DNA from 3 places in the Pengzhenrongella sp. genome. Region 2 is predicted to be linked to each of the others. Evidence: riboswitches for the same ligand, from Rfam matches in the RefSeq annotation. Region 2 holds a riboswitch; each other region holds the start of a gene.
The links. A riboswitch is a leader RNA that binds a small molecule or an ion and turns the genes downstream of it on or off. The one in region 2 is predicted to bind cyclic di-AMP.

Region 1 (5,793 bases), on a different contig from region 2:
ACGCTCACCGACGGCGAGGTCACGGCGTTCCCGAACGCGTCGCTCTCGACGACCTTGTAGCTGTGCACGCTGCCGTTCACCAGGCCCGTGTCGGTGAACGACAACCGCGAGAGCTGCCAGGACCGAGCCTGTCCGGTCGTGGTGTAGACGGGGGTGGAGGAGCTGTCCCGGAGCACCTTGTAGGTCAGCGTCTCGTTGTCCGCGTCCCAGTTCGTCGGCCAGGACACCTGCGCCGTGCCGGCAGCCCTCGAGGTCGCGACGGGCTGCAGGGCCGAACCGGTCAGGCGCGGCCCGAGCTTGTTCGTCGACTTCGCCGCAACGCCCATGCGTACCAGGCCCTGTTGCGATTGCCCGTTGACGGTGAGGAACTCCCCGCCGAAGACGACGTAGTCACTGTTCCCGGTGACGTGCCACGCGGCCTGGCCCTGGCCGGTGAACGTCCCCTTGGTCATGTCCGGGTAGTAGTTCAGCTGCGCGGGCGCCCGATAGCCCTGCCAGTCGTAGTAGTTCGCCACCGGGTTCGGCGTGATCGTCATGGCCGTCGACTTGGTGAACGCCAGGGCGTACCGGTACGCGCCCTCGGGGTAGGCGCCGATGTTTCCGCAGTAGTGCACGTGCCCGACGCTGTACACCGAGTCCTGGCCGGGGTTGGCGAACACCGAGTACGTGTCACCGTGGCAGTCCTCGACCCACACGATCGCACCGGTGTTCGGGTCCGCCGCGAACACACCCTCGAGGTTCCCGGCGCTGCTGGAGTCCTTGATGAACGCGAAACCCGAGCCGTAGACCAACGTGCCGTCGGTCACCAGGGACATGATCCCCGCGCCGTAGCCCCAGTCCTGGATGACCGCGTTCGCGGCCCAGGCCTGCACCGCCCCGGTCGACGTCGAGACCGCTCCCGAGCCGAGCGCGGCCACGTTGTTCAGCGTCGTGAAGCGCCCGCCCACGATGAGCCGGGAGTTGTCCGGGCTCAGCACCAGCGCCTCGACCTGCGCCGACTGCGCGGACGCCTTCCAGGACAACAACCCGCCCTTCGTGGCGCTGATCGCGGCCAGGCGGTAGTGCGTGACGCCGCCCACCGTGTTGAAGTTGCCGCCGAAGTAGATCGTGGTCGGCGTCGAGACGATCGCCCGCACCGCAGCGTTCGCGCCGACGGTGAAGCCCGCCACGCGCACCCCGGTCGCCCGGTCGAGCACCGCGATCCGGTTCTGCGGCGACCCGTTCACGTGCGTGAAGTCACCACCGACGTACAGGCGGGTGCCGTCCAGGGACGCCGTGATGACGTACGCCGGCCCGTCCAGGACCGGCGCCCACGAGTCGATCAGGACGCCGGTCGCGAGGTCGTACGCCAACAGGTTGGAGCGCGCCACCGTCGAGGTCCCCGCGGCGGCGCCCGCGGGCCGCGCCGTGGTGAACTGCCCGGCCACGTAGACCGTCCCGTCGACCACGACCTGCGACCACGCGACCCCGTCGATCTGGACCGTGGGCAACGCGTCCGCCGCCACCGTCGCCGGCGTCCCGGGATCAACCGGCGCCGAGTCGGCACGCGCGGGCACCGGCGGACCGGCGAGCGTCAGACCGGCGACAAGGAGCGCAGCGGCCGCGAGGCTCGCCACCATCCGGCGGATGGCGCCGCGGTGCGATCGGGTGCGCTGTGCCATGGTCCGACTCCCGAGAGGGTCCGCCTCGCTCGTCGGCGAGGTGCTCGACTCGAATTAGCATAAGGGGACAAACTGGGCATCCGATCCAGTCCTCGCCACGTTTTCACCCGGTCCGAAAGTTCGGGGCGCAGACCTGTGCGCGCCGCCGAAAGGCGCCTCGAAGGGCGTCGTCGGGCCAGCCCCCGCCGGTCCGGCGGCGCTGGGCGTCCGGGCCCGTTTTTCGACTTTCGCCTGATTGCGGTTACCCTCAATCGTCCCCGGGCCACGCTGGGGACGGCTGAGGTGGACCGCCGAGTCCTGCTACCACCGAGGTCACACAACTTTCTCGCTGGCAGGAGCGGGGGACCCACGTACTGCGGGCACCGGAAACGGTGTCCTTGGGGTTAAGTCGATCGAGAACTTCGACCGGCCGGGCGCAACTCCCGCCCGAACCCGACAGCTGACCCCGTAGGCGACCGGAGAGGTCACTATGCCCGTCAGCCTGAACACCGCCCGCCACCGCGCGGTCGGCCGTCCCGCCACTCCACTTTCCGACCTCGCGGAGAACGCCACCGACGGTTTCGCGCTCGCGGGCCGTCGGACCGCCGTCGTCGCCGCCGCCACCGGGCTGATCGTCTCGGCGTTCGCCGCACCCGCCACGGCCGCCCCGTCAGTCGAGAGCTCCCCCCGGGTGCCCGCCGTCGATACCTCCGCGCTGACCTCCTCGGCGCGTGCGGCCATCGAGACCGCGCCCGCGGTCACGGTCGCCAAGAACGCGACCTGGACGTTCGACGCCCCGGCCGTCAAGCTCGTCACCGACCCGCCGCCACCGCCGCCCAAGCCTGTGGTGCCGGTCGCTCCTGCGGCGTCGCGCTCGTCCGTGCGCACCGTTGCCCCCACGATGGCCTTCTCCGGCAGCGCGGTCCTGGAGATCGCCGCCCGCTATGTCGGGGTGCCCTACGTCTGGGGCGGCACGACGCCGAGCGGCTTCGACTGCTCCGGCTTCACCGGCTACGTGTACGCCCAGCTCGGCATCACGCTGCCCCGCACGGCCAGTGCACAGGCCGGCGCCGGCACCGTGGTGTCCCGCGCGGACGCCCGGCCCGGTGACCTGATCTCCTCCCCCGGCCACATCGCGATCTACGCCGGTGGCGACCAGCAGATCGACTCGCCGAAGCCCGGCTCGACGATCCAGTTCCGCGGCATCTGGCAGTCCAACCCGGTCTTCATCCGGGTCGGCTAGACCCGCTAGACCGCTAAACCCGCTTGACCACAGCACAACCCCGCAACGTCCGAGCGTTGACGTCCTATAGGACGTCAACGCTCGGACGTTAGCGGGGGTTTTCTGTTTGGGGGGGTTCCTCTGTTGAGGGATCTTCTGGCGTCTGGTCGATACCCCTGCAGGGCTCAGTGGAAGCGGCGCAGGCGCAGGCTGTTGGTGACCACGAAGACCGAGGAGAACGCCATCGCGGCGCCCGCGATCATCGGGTTGAGCAGGCCGGCCGCGGCGAGCGGCAACGCTGCGAGGTTGTAGGCGAAGGCCCAGAACAGGTTGCCCTTGATCGTGCCGAGCGTGCGGCGGGAGAGTCGGATCGCGACGCCCGCCGCTCGCAGGTCGGACCGGACCAGCGTCAGGTCGCTCGCCTCGATGGCCACGTCCGTGCCGGACCCCATCGACAGCCCGAGGTCGGACTGTGCGAGCGCCGCGGCGTCGTTCACCCCGTCACCGACCATGGCCACGACGAGTCCCTGTGCCTGCAGGCGCCGGACGACGTCGACCTTGCCGGCCGGCAGGACCTCGGCGACGACGTCGGACGCCTCGATGCCGACCTGCGCAGCGACGGCTGCGGCCGCGCGCGCGTTGTCCCCCGTGAGCAGCACCGGGCGGAGCCCGAGCCGGCGCAGCTCGGCGATGGCCTCGGCGCTGGTGGGCTTCACGGTGTCCGCGACGACGATGACGCCCCGGACCTCACCGTCCCAGCCGACCCACACCGGGCTCCGGCCCGACCGCTCGGCCTCGTCCGCAGCGTCGAAGAGCTCGGCCGGCGCGCGCTGAGCCCATTCCTGCGCAAGCCAGTCCCGCCGCCCCACGACGACGGCGTGGGTGTCGACCACTCCCCCGACGCCCCGGCCAGGGGTGTTCGCGAACGACTCGACCGGCGGCAGTGCGCCGAGGCGCGCGATCGCGCCCTCTGCGACGGCGCGCGCGATCGGGTGCTCGGAGGCATGCTCGAGGGCGCCGGCGAGGCGCAGCACCTCCGACTCGGCCACGCCGTCGGCCGCGATGACCTCGACGAGGCTCATCCGGCCGGTGGTCACGGTTCCGGTCTTGTCGAGCACGATCGTGTCGACCCGGCGGGTGGACTCCAGGACCTCGGGACCCTTGATCAGGATGCCGAGCTGGGCGCCACGGCCGGTGCCGACCATGAGCGCCGTCGGCGTCGCGAGCCCCAGCGCGCACGGGCACGCGATGATCAGGACGGCGACCGCGGCGGTGAACGCGGCCTGCGCGTTCGGGCCGAACACGAGCCAGCCGGCCAGCGTCGCCAGGGCGAGCGCGATCACGATCGGCACGAACACGGCCGAGACGCGGTCGGCGAGCCGCTGCACGGCGGCCTTGCCGTTCTGGGCATCCTCGACGAGGCGCGCAATCTGCGCGAGCTGGGTGTCGGCGCCGACCCGGGTCGCGCGCACCACGAGCCGGCCGCCGGCGTTGGTCGTCGCCCCGACGACGGCGTCGCCCGGTCCGACCTCGACCGGCACGGACTCACCGGTCAGCATCGAGGCGTCCACGGCACTGGTGCCCTGGGCGACGATCCCGTCGGTCGCGAGCTTCTCCCCGGGCCGCACCACGAATTCGTCGCCGACGACCAGCTCGTCGACGCTGATGCGGGACTCGAGCCCGCCGCGTAGCACCGCGACGTCCTTCGCTCCGAGCTCGAGCAGGGCTCGCAGGGCCGCACCGGAGCTGCGCTTGGCGCGTGCCTCCAGGAACCGCCCGGTCAGGATGAAGGTCGTCACGGCGGACGCGACCTCGAGGTAGATCTCCGGGGCGCCGGTCCCGCGGGACGGCACGAGCGTGAACGGCATGGTCATGCCGGGCTCACCGGCACCGCCGAGCAGCAGGGCGTAGAGCGACCAGAGGACCGCGGCGAGGACGCCGAGGCTGATCAGGGTGTCCATCGTGGTTGCACCGTGGCGCAGGTTGGTCCAGGCGGCGCGGTGGAACGGCCAGGCACCCCACGTCACGACCGGCGCGGCCAGGGCGAGGGAGACCCACTGCCAGCCGTCGAACTGCCACGCGGGGACCATCGCCAGCGCGATGACGGGCACCGTCAGGGCCGCGCTGGTGGCCAGGCGCCGGCGCAGGGACCGGGTCGGGTCGTCGCCGGTCGCCTCGGCCTCCTCCGACCGGGTCCGCGGCGGCTGCGGAAGCGCGGCGGTGTAGCCGGTCGCCTCGACCGTGGCGAGGAGGTCCTGCGGGGTGACGGGACCGGCGAAGGTGACCTTCGCCTTTTCGGTCGCGTAGTTGACGGTCGCGGTGACGCCGTCCATCCGGTTGAGCTTCTTCTCCACCCGTGCGGCGCAGGACGCGCAGGTCATCCCGCCTATCGTCAGCTCGACGGTGTCGGTTCGGGCCGCCGCACCCGTGGCACCGCCGGGGGCTGTCGCCGACGGGGTGGTCACGCGGACGCGCCCTGCAGCGTGTAGCCGGCCTCGTCCACCGCCTCGCGGACCGCGGGCTCGGGCAGCGGTGCGCCGCTGGTGACGGTGACGGTCGAGTCACCGCCCGCGACGAGCTGGATCGCGACGTCCTGGACGCCGGGCAGGGCGGACAGCTCGGTGGTGACGGCGGCGACGCAGTGTCCGCAGGTCATTCCGCTGACGGTGTAGTCGGTGGTGATCATGAGAAGCTCCTTGTTTCGGGTGGACGGCGCGGGGTTGGCGCGCGATGGAATCGGTTCAGCTACGCACGAGGCGCGCGATGGCGGCCGAGGCTTCCTTGACCTTCGCATCGGCCTCCGCGCCGCCGGACGCGAGAGCCTGGGCGACGCAGTGGCTCAGGTGCTGCTCGAGCAGGCCGAGTGCGAACGACTCCAGCGCCTTGGTGGCGGCGCTGACCTGGGTCAGCACGTCAATGCAGTAGGTGTCG
Region 2 (5,793 bases):
CCGCAGGGTGAGCGTGGTGCGCGCGAGCGCGAGGCAGATGGTGGCCCCGGCCAGCCACACGACGAGGCGGTCGCCAGGTCCATCGTCCACACCGGCGGCCACCAGCAGCACCAAGGACGTGGTGGCGAACAGCAGCGGCACCGCCAACAGCGCCCAGTCGCCCATCTTCCGCGGCGCGCGTTCGGCGCTGCGGGCCCAGGCCGCGGGTGCGAGCAGGGCGATCCCGAAGACCCAGGTGACGTCCAGCCAGCTCCCGATCCGGTACGTCCCGGTCGCGGCCTGGAAGAGGTACACCACGTTGCCGAGCACGGTCCAGGCCACGGAACCCGTCACCAGCCACCACACCGCGCCGACCCGCCAGCCCAGCACGCCGAAGGCTCCGACCAGCAGGACGAGGATCAGGAGCGCCGCTGACGGGTAGGCAATTGCGGTGGCGACGTGGGCGATGCTGCCCTTCTTGGGCACCAGCACCTTGTCGAACACCCAGGCGATCGCAACTGCGCCCAGCCCGCAGGACGCGACGAGCCCGTCGAGCCAGGTCGAGGCGTGCCAGTGCGCGACCCGAGCGCGCAGCAACAGGGCGATCGCCACGTACGCGAGGGGATACGGCGCGAGCCAGCCGGCGTCCGCCCAGGACGGGAACGGCCGCGGATCCAGGAACGGCAGCACGGCCGCGGAGTAGAAATTCGCGGCGACTCCCACGACTATCCCGAACCCGAACAGGATCCAGGGCAGGCGACCGGACGGCACCAGCCGCGCTCGGGCAAACATGAGCGAGGCGCTGAGCGCCGAGACCGAGCTCATCAGCACCATGCTCAACGTCGAGCCGGTCATTCGGCTCCCGAGCAGCGGCGAGGAGACGACGACGTTCGCCGCCACGAGCGCCGCCAGCGCCCACAGACCCGCGCGAACAGCCCACCGCCGACCCGCGGGCAGCGTGGTGTGCAGGAAGGAGATCCCCATGGTGGACAGGATCGACAGCAGGGCAGCGAAGTTGAGGCCCTGCGGCCGCGGCGTCCGCCCGACTCGGCTCGAGGGTGGTGCGTGCTGCGGTCAGCCGACCCGAATGAACACGGGGTTGGACTGGTAGATCGCGTGGAAGCGGATGACGTTGCCCGGCGTCGCATCGATGAGCATGTCGCCACCGGCGTACATGGCCACGTGGCCGGGGGTCGTGATCAGGTCGCCCGGCAGGGCGTCCGCACGCGAGACGACCCGGCCCGAGTAGCGCTGCGCCGCGGAGGAGTGCGGCAGGGTGATCCCGAGCTGCGCGTACACGTAGGTGGTGAATCCCGAGCAGTCCATGCCGCTCGGCGAGGACGCGCCCCACACGTATGGCACCCCGAGGTAGCGCTTGGCGATCTCCATGATCCCGCTCCGGCCTGCGCTCGCCGGTGCGGGCGCGCGCTCGACGCTGCGCGAGGCGACCGGCGCGACGCGCGGCTTCGCCCGGGGGTCGGCGACGACCTTGAGCACCGGGACGTCGAAGGTCCACGTGGCGTCCTTCGCGACCGTGACTGCCGGTGCGGTCTCGATCGCGGCGCGCGCGGACGCCGTCAGCCCGGAGGTGTCGATGGACGGGACCCGGGCGGTGCTCTGGGTGACCGGGGCGGACACCGCCGGCGCGGCCACCGCGGGCGCGGCGAGCGCAGACATGATGAGCCCGGATCCGGCGGCGACGACAGCGGTCCGACGACCGACCTGGGCAAGGCTGCCCGACGCGGTCTCGGCGAAGTCGGTCAGGGCTGTGGTGGGACGGCCGACGGCGCGGTGGCGGCCGGTGCTCGGGCTCACGGGCATGGTGACCTCTCCGGTCGCCTGCGGGGTGAGCTGTCGGGTTCGGGCGGGAGTTACGCCCGGCCGGTCGAGGATCTCGACCGGCTTCACCCCAAGGACACCCTCTACGGTGCCCGAAAATACGTGGGTCCCCCGCTCCTACCAGCGAGAACGTCTTGTGCCTTCGGTGGCGGTAGGACTCGGCGGTCCACCTCTGGCGTACCCACGAGATATCCCGGGGACACCCGACCCTAACCCCGGCCGCGCAATGTGCGGACAAATCGTCGATATCGGAGTACATCGCCGCAGGTCACGGCCGACGGATTCGCGTCAACTCCGCGTGAGCCGGCCGAGGTCGGCTCCGTCCTGACCGAGCAGCACGAGCCGGTCGCCGTCGGAGGCCGCTCGGCGGGCGGTCGCGACCCACGAGGGGACCGGCGCACCGGCGCAGCCGATCTCCGTGGAGAAGCCCGAGGTCGTCAGCAGCCGGCCGTGGTCATCCACGGCCCAGCGGCCCTTGCTGGCCTCGTCCGTGACGACCGGCGGCTGGGTGTAGAACTCCGTGACGGAGGTGAGGAACAGGGTGTCGGTCGCGGACCACGAGCCGGAGATCATGCCGCAGTGGCGCCACAGCTGGAACTCCCCGAGGTCGATGCGCAGCCAGGTGTCAGGGGCCTCCCCTGCCGCGTCCGACACCCGCCAGAGGTTCAGGGAGAGGGTCACGACGCCGAGCGGTCGTCTTCGCATGGTTTGCCTCCTCACGTGGAAAAATGTCGCCGGATTGACGTTCCTTGCAGGCATTGCCGCGCCGTCCTGCGGCCTACTATCCGGTGGGCGATCGCCGCACGGGCGCCGCCCTTCGACCAAGGAGCTCGACGGGTCATGGACAGTGGACTGATCATCTGGGTGGGGGTCGCGGTCGTTGCCGTGATCGTCGGCATGGGAATCTTCCGCAGCATGTGGAAGGTCGCCGAGCCGAACGAGGCGCTCATCATCTCCGGGCTCAGGGCCGGCGACCCGGGCAGCGCGCTGGGCTTCAAGGTGGTGACCGGGCGGGGCACGCTCGTGTTCCCCGGCGTCCAGACCGTGCGACGGCTCTCCCTCGACATCAGCGAGGCGGCGCTCGAGGTCACCTGCGTCACCACGCAGGGCATCCAGGTCACCGTGCGCGGCGTCGTCATCTTCAAGGTCGGCGACGACGACGCGTCCATCGCCAATGCGGCACGCCGGTTCCTGGACAACCAGGCGACCATGGTGGCGAAGATCGTCAACGTCTTCGAAGGTCACCTGCGCTCGATCATCGGGTCGCTGACCATGGAGGAGCTCGTCCGCGAGCGTGAGCGGCTCACCCAGGAGACCCGCAACGCGGCCGGGGTCGAGCTGGAGAAGCTGGGGCTGGTGATCGACACCCTGCAGATCAAGGACCTCGAGGACCCGACCGGCTACATCCAGAACCTCGCGAAGCCGCACGCGGCCGCGGTCGAGAGGAACGCCCGGATCGCGCAGGCGCAGGCCAACCAGCAGGCCACCGAGGCCGAGGCGGCCGCGCAGGCGATCCAGGCGGACGCGGTGCGCAAGTCCAAGATCTCCCAGGCGCAGTACCAGGCCGAGGTCGACCAGGCGGCGTCCACGGCCGCGCAGGCCGGGCCGCTGGCCGCCGCCGCGGCGCGCCAGCTCGTCGTCGTGCAGGAGACCGAGGTCGCCAAGCTCGAGGCGGCGCGGCGCGAGCAGCAGCTCGAGGCCGAGGTGCGCCGGCCCGCGGACGCGGCCCGTTACCGCGTGGAGCAGGAGGCGCAGGCGGCCCGGAACGCCGCGATCGCCGAGGCGGAGGCGCGCCGGGCCTCGGTGATCGCTGCCGCGGAGGCGGACGCCGAGAAGGTCCGGCTGAACGGCGTGTCCGAGAAGTCGCGACGCAGCGCGCTCGCCGAGGCCGTGCGGGCCGAGGGTGAGGGGCAGGCCGCGGCGACCAAGGCGGTCGGTGACGCGGAGGCGTCCGCGATCCGGGCCAAGGGCTTCGCCGACGCGGAGGCCATCGAGCGCCGTGCCCAGGCGCTCGCGACCAACTCCGAGGCGGTCGTGATGCAGCAGCTCGCGCAGAACTACCCGGAGATCGTTGCCGCCGCCGCGCAGGCCTTCGCGAACGTCGACAACATGAACGTGCTGAACGGCGCGGAGGGCGTCAACTCGATGCTGATGTCCGTGATCGGTCAGGGAGCAGCCGGCCTGGGCACGATCAAGGAGATCCTCAAGCAGATGCCCGCAGGCGTGCCGGTGGTGCCGCCCGTTCCGGTCAGAGCGGCCAAGCCCGAGAACAACTGAGGTCGCGGCGGTTGGCTCGCGGTCGCCTGGGTGACTGCGAGCGTTCGAGAGCGAAGAACCGTCGGCGTCCGAACCCTGCGGATCGATCCGTCCGTGCGGAGCATGGTGCACAAGTGACCGAAATGACCCACTGGACAGGCAAATCGGTCAACTCCCGTCCCACCAGTCCCATGCTCCGCACCGACGGAAAGTGCGCCCACTGGGTTGGCGCGTCAATCGTGAGTGGGCGGGCTCAGTGCGGCGCTCAGTGCAGCCAGAGTGCAGTGAATAAGGCATTTTGGTGCACTTTCGCTGCACCGAGCCATGCACTGAGATCGAGCGGGCAGTTCGCAGTGCGAATCGGCGCGAGCACGGCTCCATCCAGACGCCTCAAGACGCAGCCAGCGCGGACCGATGAAGCACCATGAGTTCCTCGCAGCTGCGAGACGGGATCGACTGGGCAGCGGTCGAAGCGTTGTCGCGTGCGGGCGACTGGGACGGCCTGCGGGTCGCGATGTCGCCCGATCGGCGTGACGTCTGGCTCGGGACAGCCGGGCTGGAGGAGGAGCTCCGGGTGATGCTCCTCCAGGGCGCGCGGCTGGCCAGGGAGGGCGCCGACGTTCAGGCGCTCTTCTTCGAGCTGGACTCGGCCGGCCGGACGGGGCTGTTCCTGTGTCACGACTTCCTGCCGGCGGACGACTGGCCGGCTGACTTCACGCTGGTCGTGCATGGGCCGGTGCTCGGCGCGGGCGAGTTGCCCGCCGACGATCTGCGCGCCCTCGCGGGGGTCGCGTTCGCCGCCTTCGGACGGGCGCTGAGCACCGTGACCTCGGAGGTCCCCTGGCCGGTGGGTCTCGGCCTGCACGACGGCGACGTGCTGTACGCGCCGCTCCCACCAGGGGCGATGCGCCCCGAGGACGTCCAGCGCAGTGTCGTCTCGACCCCGACCGGCGGCTGGTACCGGCTGGAACCGGTCAGTCGGTCCCCGTTCAAGCATGCGCACGCCGACCCCGCCGACGAGGCGGGCCGAGCGTTCACGGGCTGGCTCGAGCGGGAGTGGCGCGAGCAGATCCGGTTCGGCTCCCTGACGCGGACGTTCGACGGGCCGCCCGTCACGTTGCGCCTGATGACGGGTGACTTCGAGGACATCCTGCGGGTCGGGGCGATGAGCTGGATCGTCTCCGAGCGGCTCGTGGCGGCCCTGCGCGGTGTGCTCGGGCCGGACGAGGGGCTCGTGACCGTGGAGGTCGCCGTCGCCGACCAGGACGGGACCGGCACGCGCCGCTACTTCGCCTGCCGCCCCACCAAACGGCTCGGCTCCGTGCTTCTCGCGCCCGAGCATCGGCACGCCGTCGCGCGCGGGCGCGCCATGCCGGCGTACCGCAGGACCGATGTCGCCGGATCGCACGTCTTCGACGAGGACACCCGCGACTTTCGGACCTACTCCGTCGCGACCGTCTCGAGCACTGCGTTCGCCGCGCTCAAGGCCGCGGGCTGCCTCGTCGGGTTCATGGCGGTCGAGCAGATCGTCCTCGAACCGAGGGAGATCGTCTTCGGCCTGGCGACGCCGACGGCGGCCCGGGGAGCCTGATCGTCGGACGGTCGGCCGCACCATTGATCGGAGAGCTAAGCGCATATCGGTTTCTGAGGTGGCGCTCGGTGCACCTCGGCGGACGGTGTGGGTGGTGCTCACCGAGCCGGCCGACGCATGCTCAATGC
Region 3 (4,812 bases), on a different contig from region 2:
TGCCCACCACGGCGAGCCGCACCTTGCGGGACATCTCCACCATGACCCCGGTGGCGTCCCCGGTCGCGACGGTCGTCGTGACCTTCGCGCCGCGGGCCTCCGCCCGGACCTGGGCTTCGGCGAGCACCGCCCGGGCGCCCGCCTGGATCGCGGTGTCGTCGAGCGCCGCGTAGCCACCGTCGAGCGAGGCGGCGGTGAACGAGGGAAGGGAGTAGGCACACACGAGCTGCACAGCAAAGCCGTGGGTCAGCGCCGCGGCGACCGCCCAGTCCAGGGCGTGCAGGCTGGCGTCGGAGCCGTCCACACCGACCAGCACTACGTCATCGCGCGTCATGGTCTTTCCTTCCGGCATGCCGGACCAATTTCGGTCAGGTCTGTGTAAGAAAATACCCCGGACTTGGCCCGGACTGCACGGTCCTTTGACCTGACGGGAGGGTGTTTCGCGCTGCAGGTCAGGCCACGAGGTAGGCCGTCCACGACGGGTCGGTCCGGACCGTGGCCGCGAACAGCGCGGCTGCCCCGCGCGGTGGGTGCGGAACGAACGGCAACTCCCACCCGAGCTCGACGAGCAGCCGGTCCGCCTTGCGGTGGTTACATCGGCTGCACGCCGCGACGACGTTCGTCCACTCGTGCCGGCCACCGCGCGAGCGCGGCTGCACGTGGTCCACCGTGTCCGCCAGCCCGCCGCAGTAGGCGCACCGGTTCTTGTCGCGGTGCAGCACTGTGCGCCGGCTCGGGGGGACGGTCCGGCGGTGCGGCACGTGCACGTAGCGGACCAGGCACATCACGAGCGGCAGCGGAACCGCGGAGTGCTCGGAGTGCAGCACGCGACCGTCCGTCTCGAGCACCATGGCCTTGCCATTGAGCACCAGGACGACGGCGCGGTGCACGCTCACCACGCACAGTGGCTCAAGACTCGCGTTGAGCAGCAACGTCCGTCGGGGTGGCGCCGCGGGCATCAGCACGGTGAGCTCCAGGACCTGATCGTCGGACCCGCCTGGCTGGCGGGCCGCAATGTGGAGGTACAAGCGCGACAAGCGTAACCTCACCGCCCAAGTCATTACCGACCGGGGCTGCGCGGAGCCCTCATCCGGGCGCACGAGGACCCCGGGGCGCGGTGCGCGCCGCCGGGGTCCGCGTCACGACTGTGCTCGAGGCCCGTCGATCCAGCCGCGGTCAGGCGACCCGGATGAAGGTGGGGTTGGACTGCCAGATGCCACGGAACTGGATCGTCCCGCCGGGCTTCGGTGCGTCGATCTCCTGGTTGCCGCCGGCGTAGATCGCGACGTGGCCGGAGGTCCAGATGAGGTCGCCGGGCAGCGCGTCGGCGCGGGACACGACGGTGCCGGCGTAGCGCTGGGCCGAGGACGTGCCGCCGATCGACTTGCCGAGCTGTGCGTACACGTAGGACGTGAAGCCGGAGCAGTCGAAGCCGCTCGGCGTCTTGCCACCCGAGACGTACGGCACGCCGACGTAGCGGGCGGCGATCTCGAGGACGGCGTTGCCGGAGACCGACTGCGGCACGGCCGACGTCGCCACTCCGGTCGCAGCCTCGGGAGCGGCGGTCCGAACGCTCGAGCGCGACGCGGCCTTGACGACCCGCGGCACGACCTTGGGCGGCGGCGGCGGGTCGGTGACGAGCTTGACGGCCGGGGCATCGAACGTCCAGGTCGCGTCCTTCGCCACCGTGACGACCGGCGCGGACTCGAGCGCGGCGCGGGCCGAGGAGGTCAGTGCCGAGGTGTCCACGGCGGGAACCGACGACGCCGGCTTCTCGGTCGTGGGCACGGCGGAGGCCGGTGCAGCGATGGTCGACACGACCAGGCCCGCGGCCGCCGCGACGATCGCGGACCGGCGGCCGACGATGCTGAGCGAGCCGGTGGCTGCTGCGGCGAAATCGGAGAGGGGGGTTGCGGGTCGGTGCGCGGAACGGTGGCGGGCAGGGCTCACAGTCGTCACGTCTTGCCTCCAGACGCCTACGAGGTCAGCTGTCGGGTTCGGATGGGAGGAACACACCCGGCCGGCCGGCCGTCGTTACCGACGTCCACCCGGCTTCACCCCAAGGACACCGTCACCGGCATCCACACACTTGGGTCCCCCGCCCCTGCCGGCGAAGTCGTACGGAACCCCTTGCGGCGGCAGGATTAGGCATTCCGCTCAAGGTCTCCACCGGACAAGAGATCCGAGGAGCGAGTCGAACGTACTGGACCCCGCCGTCGAATGTCACGTTCTGATTACGGTGACGGATGTCACAGCGCGATCGCCGTCATAGCACGGCGGCGGGCGAGGGCCGACGCCCAAGGGCCGGCGAGCTCGCCGGACGCACACGAATGCGCAGGTCGCAGCGGTGAGATCCGCCCGGTCACGCAGGCGTCAGCCGGCGACGACGAAGATGTGGCGGGAAACCTCGTCGGGCAGATCGAGGAAGATCTCCGCGCCCGGCGCGCCGACGATCAGGACGTTCGGGCCCCGCTCGACGGAGATCTCCGAGCCCGGCGTCACCCCGGCGCTCTCGAGACGGACCAGCAGCTCGATGTCCGTCTGGAGCGGCTCCCCGAGGCGCGCGACGACGGCGCGCGCAGGTTCACCGTTCACCGGCGCGACCTCGGCGAGCGCCACGACGCCGTGCAGGAAGTCCTCCTGCTCGCGCTCCTCCCCCAGCTCGGCGAGGCCCGGGATCGGGTTGCCGTACGGCGAGTGGTGCGGGTGGTCGAGCAGGTTGAGCAGGCGCTTCTCCACGCGGTCGCTCATCACGTGCTCCCACCGGCACGCCTCCTCGTGGACGAACTCCCAGTCCAGCCCGATGACGTCGGTGAGCAGGCGCTCGGCGAGGCGGTGCTTGCGCATCACGCGCGTCGCCTTGAGCAGCCCGGCCTCGGTGAGCTCGAGGTGCCGGTCGCCGCTGACGATGACGAGCCCATCGCGCTCCATGCGGGCGATGGTCTGCGAGACGGTCGGGCCGGAGTGCCCGAGGCGCTCGGCGATCCGCGCGCGAAGCGGGACGATGCCTTCCTCAGCCAGCTCGAAGATGGTCCGCAGGTACATCTCGGTGGTGTCGATCAGGTCACTCACGGCAACTGCCTCCAGGTAAGTCAATTCACGCGCTGACGACAGGCTACGTGCTATGGACGCTGCACTGGTGGCCCGTGTCACGAGCGAGCGCCTAGGCTCGCGCCGTGCCCGAGCCCACTGCCGTCCAGACCCCCGCCGCGATCCCCGACATCGTCATCCCCGCCGGGATGCTGCCCGGCGACGGGCGCTTCGGCTCCGGCCCGAGCAAGGTACGACCCGACCAGGTCGCGGCGCTCGCAGCGGTCGGCGGCACGCTGCTGGGCACCTCGCACCGGCAGGCGCCGGTGCGCTCGCTCGTCGGGCGCATCCGGCGGGACCTGGCCGACCTGTTCGCGCTGCCCGACGGCTACGAGGTCGCGCTGGGCAACGGCGGGTCGACGGCGTTCTGGGACCTCGCGTCCCTGTGCCTGGTGCGGGACCGCGCCCAGTTCGCGTCGTTCGGGGAGTTCGGTGCGAAGTTCGCCGCAGCCGTGCACCGAGCCCCGTTCCTCGCCGATCCGACGATCCGGCGCGCCGAGCCGGGCGGGCTCGCCCTGCCGGAGCTCCAGGACGGCGTCGACGTGTACGCGTGGCCGCACAACGAGACGTCGACCGGGGTGATGGCGCCGGTGCGCCGCGTCCCCGGCTCGAGCGAGCAGGGCGCGCTGACCGTCGTGGACGCGACGTCGGCCGCGGGCGGGCTCGCCGTCGATGTCGCGGAGACCGACGCGTACTACTTCGCGCCGCAGAAGTCCTTCGCGTCCGACGGCGGGCTGTGGCTCGCGCTGCTCTCGCCCGCCGCCGTCGAGCGCGCGACGCAGATCGAGACGAGCGGACGCTGGGTGCCGCAGTTCCTGTCGCTGAGCACCGCGATCGTGAACTCGCGCGCGGACCAGACGCTGAACACCCCGGCGATCGCGACCCTCGTGCTGCTCGCGGAGCAGCTCACCTGGATGCTAGACAACGGCGGCCTGCCCTGGGCCGCTGCGCGGACCGCGACCTCCGCGGGCCACCTGTACGACTGGGCGCAGGCGCGCGAGTGGGCCACCCCGTTCGTCGCGGACCCGGCGGCCCGCTCGAACGTGGTCGGCACGATCGACCTCGACGAGCGGATCGACGCCGCGGCGGTGTCCGCGGTGCTGCGCGCGAACGGCGTCGTGGACATCGACCCGTACCGCAAGCTCGGCCGCAACCAGCTGCGCGTGGCGATGTTCCCCGCCGTCGACCCCGGGGACGTGCAGGCGCTCACCGCGTGCGTCGACCACGTGGTCGACCGCCTTGGCTGAGTCGGGCTCCTCGGGCGGGCCGCCCGCCGGCTCGATCGCGCCGATCGTCGCCGTCCGGCTGCACCGCGACCGGGTCACGGTCGCGCTGTACGCCCACTTCGTCGCATGGGGCTGGCTGCTCTACAGCTTCTCCCCGAGCGTGCCCCTGATCGCCGCCGAGCAGCACATCAGCAAGGCGACGGCGGGGCTGCACGGGACGTCGATGGCCGCGGGCACGGTGCTGTGCGCCTTCATCAGCGCCCCGCTGGTCGCACGGCTCGGGCGCCGCGGCACGCTGCTCGTGGCGTCCGCGAGCCTCGCCGCCGGCGTCGGGATCCTGGTCTCCGGAAGCACCCTCACGACGACCCTGCCGGGCGCGTTCGTCACCGCGATGGGCGGCACCCTGCTGCTCTGCGCGGCGCTGCCGGCCCTGTCGGTCCACCACGGGGCGGCGAGCGCGGCCGCGGTCGTCGAGGCGAACGGCGTCGGTTCGTCG

Region 1: linked by a shared signal. The riboswitch ahead of VIM26_RS14785 (C40 family peptidase) and the one ahead of VIM26_RS22770 (C40 family peptidase) in region 2 are both predicted to bind cyclic di-AMP.
Region 3: linked by a shared signal. The riboswitch ahead of VIM26_RS19765 (C40 family peptidase) and the one ahead of VIM26_RS22770 (C40 family peptidase) in region 2 are both predicted to bind cyclic di-AMP.

The regions. Positions count from the first base shown of each region.
Region 1 is NZ_DATCNW010000255.1:3,432-9,224, forward strand. Features, by position in the region: gene VIM26_RS14780 (PKD domain-containing protein) at 1-1,661, opposite strand, end outside; cyclic di-AMP (ydaO/yuaA leader) riboswitch at 1,956-2,129, shown strand; gene VIM26_RS14785 (C40 family peptidase) at 2,131-2,883, shown strand; gene VIM26_RS14790 (heavy metal translocating P-type ATPase) at 3,048-5,327, opposite strand; gene VIM26_RS14795 (heavy-metal-associated domain-containing protein) at 5,324-5,548, opposite strand; gene VIM26_RS14800 (metal-sensitive transcriptional regulator) at 5,604-5,793, opposite strand, start outside.
Region 2 is NZ_DATCNW010000401.1:22,560-28,352, reverse strand. Features, by position in the region: partial or broken gene VIM26_RS22775 (hypothetical protein) at 1-963, opposite strand, end outside; gene VIM26_RS22770 (C40 family peptidase) at 1,054-1,800, opposite strand; cyclic di-AMP (ydaO/yuaA leader) riboswitch at 1,802-1,954, opposite strand; gene VIM26_RS22765 (hypothetical protein) at 2,107-2,523, opposite strand; gene VIM26_RS22760 (SPFH domain-containing protein) at 2,659-4,095, shown strand; gene VIM26_RS22755 (hypothetical protein) at 4,499-5,665, shown strand; gene VIM26_RS22750 (NAD(P)/FAD-dependent oxidoreductase) at 5,787-5,793, opposite strand, start outside.
Region 3 is NZ_DATCNW010000344.1:304-5,115, forward strand. Features, by position in the region: partial or broken gene VIM26_RS19755 (universal stress protein) at 1-334, opposite strand, end outside; gene VIM26_RS19760 (HNH endonuclease) at 453-959, opposite strand; gene VIM26_RS19765 (C40 family peptidase) at 1,177-1,959, opposite strand; cyclic di-AMP (ydaO/yuaA leader) riboswitch at 1,958-2,161, opposite strand; gene VIM26_RS19770 (metal-dependent transcriptional regulator) at 2,374-3,072, opposite strand; gene serC (phosphoserine transaminase) at 3,240-4,337, shown strand; partial or broken gene VIM26_RS19780 (hypothetical protein) at 4,330-4,812, shown strand, end outside.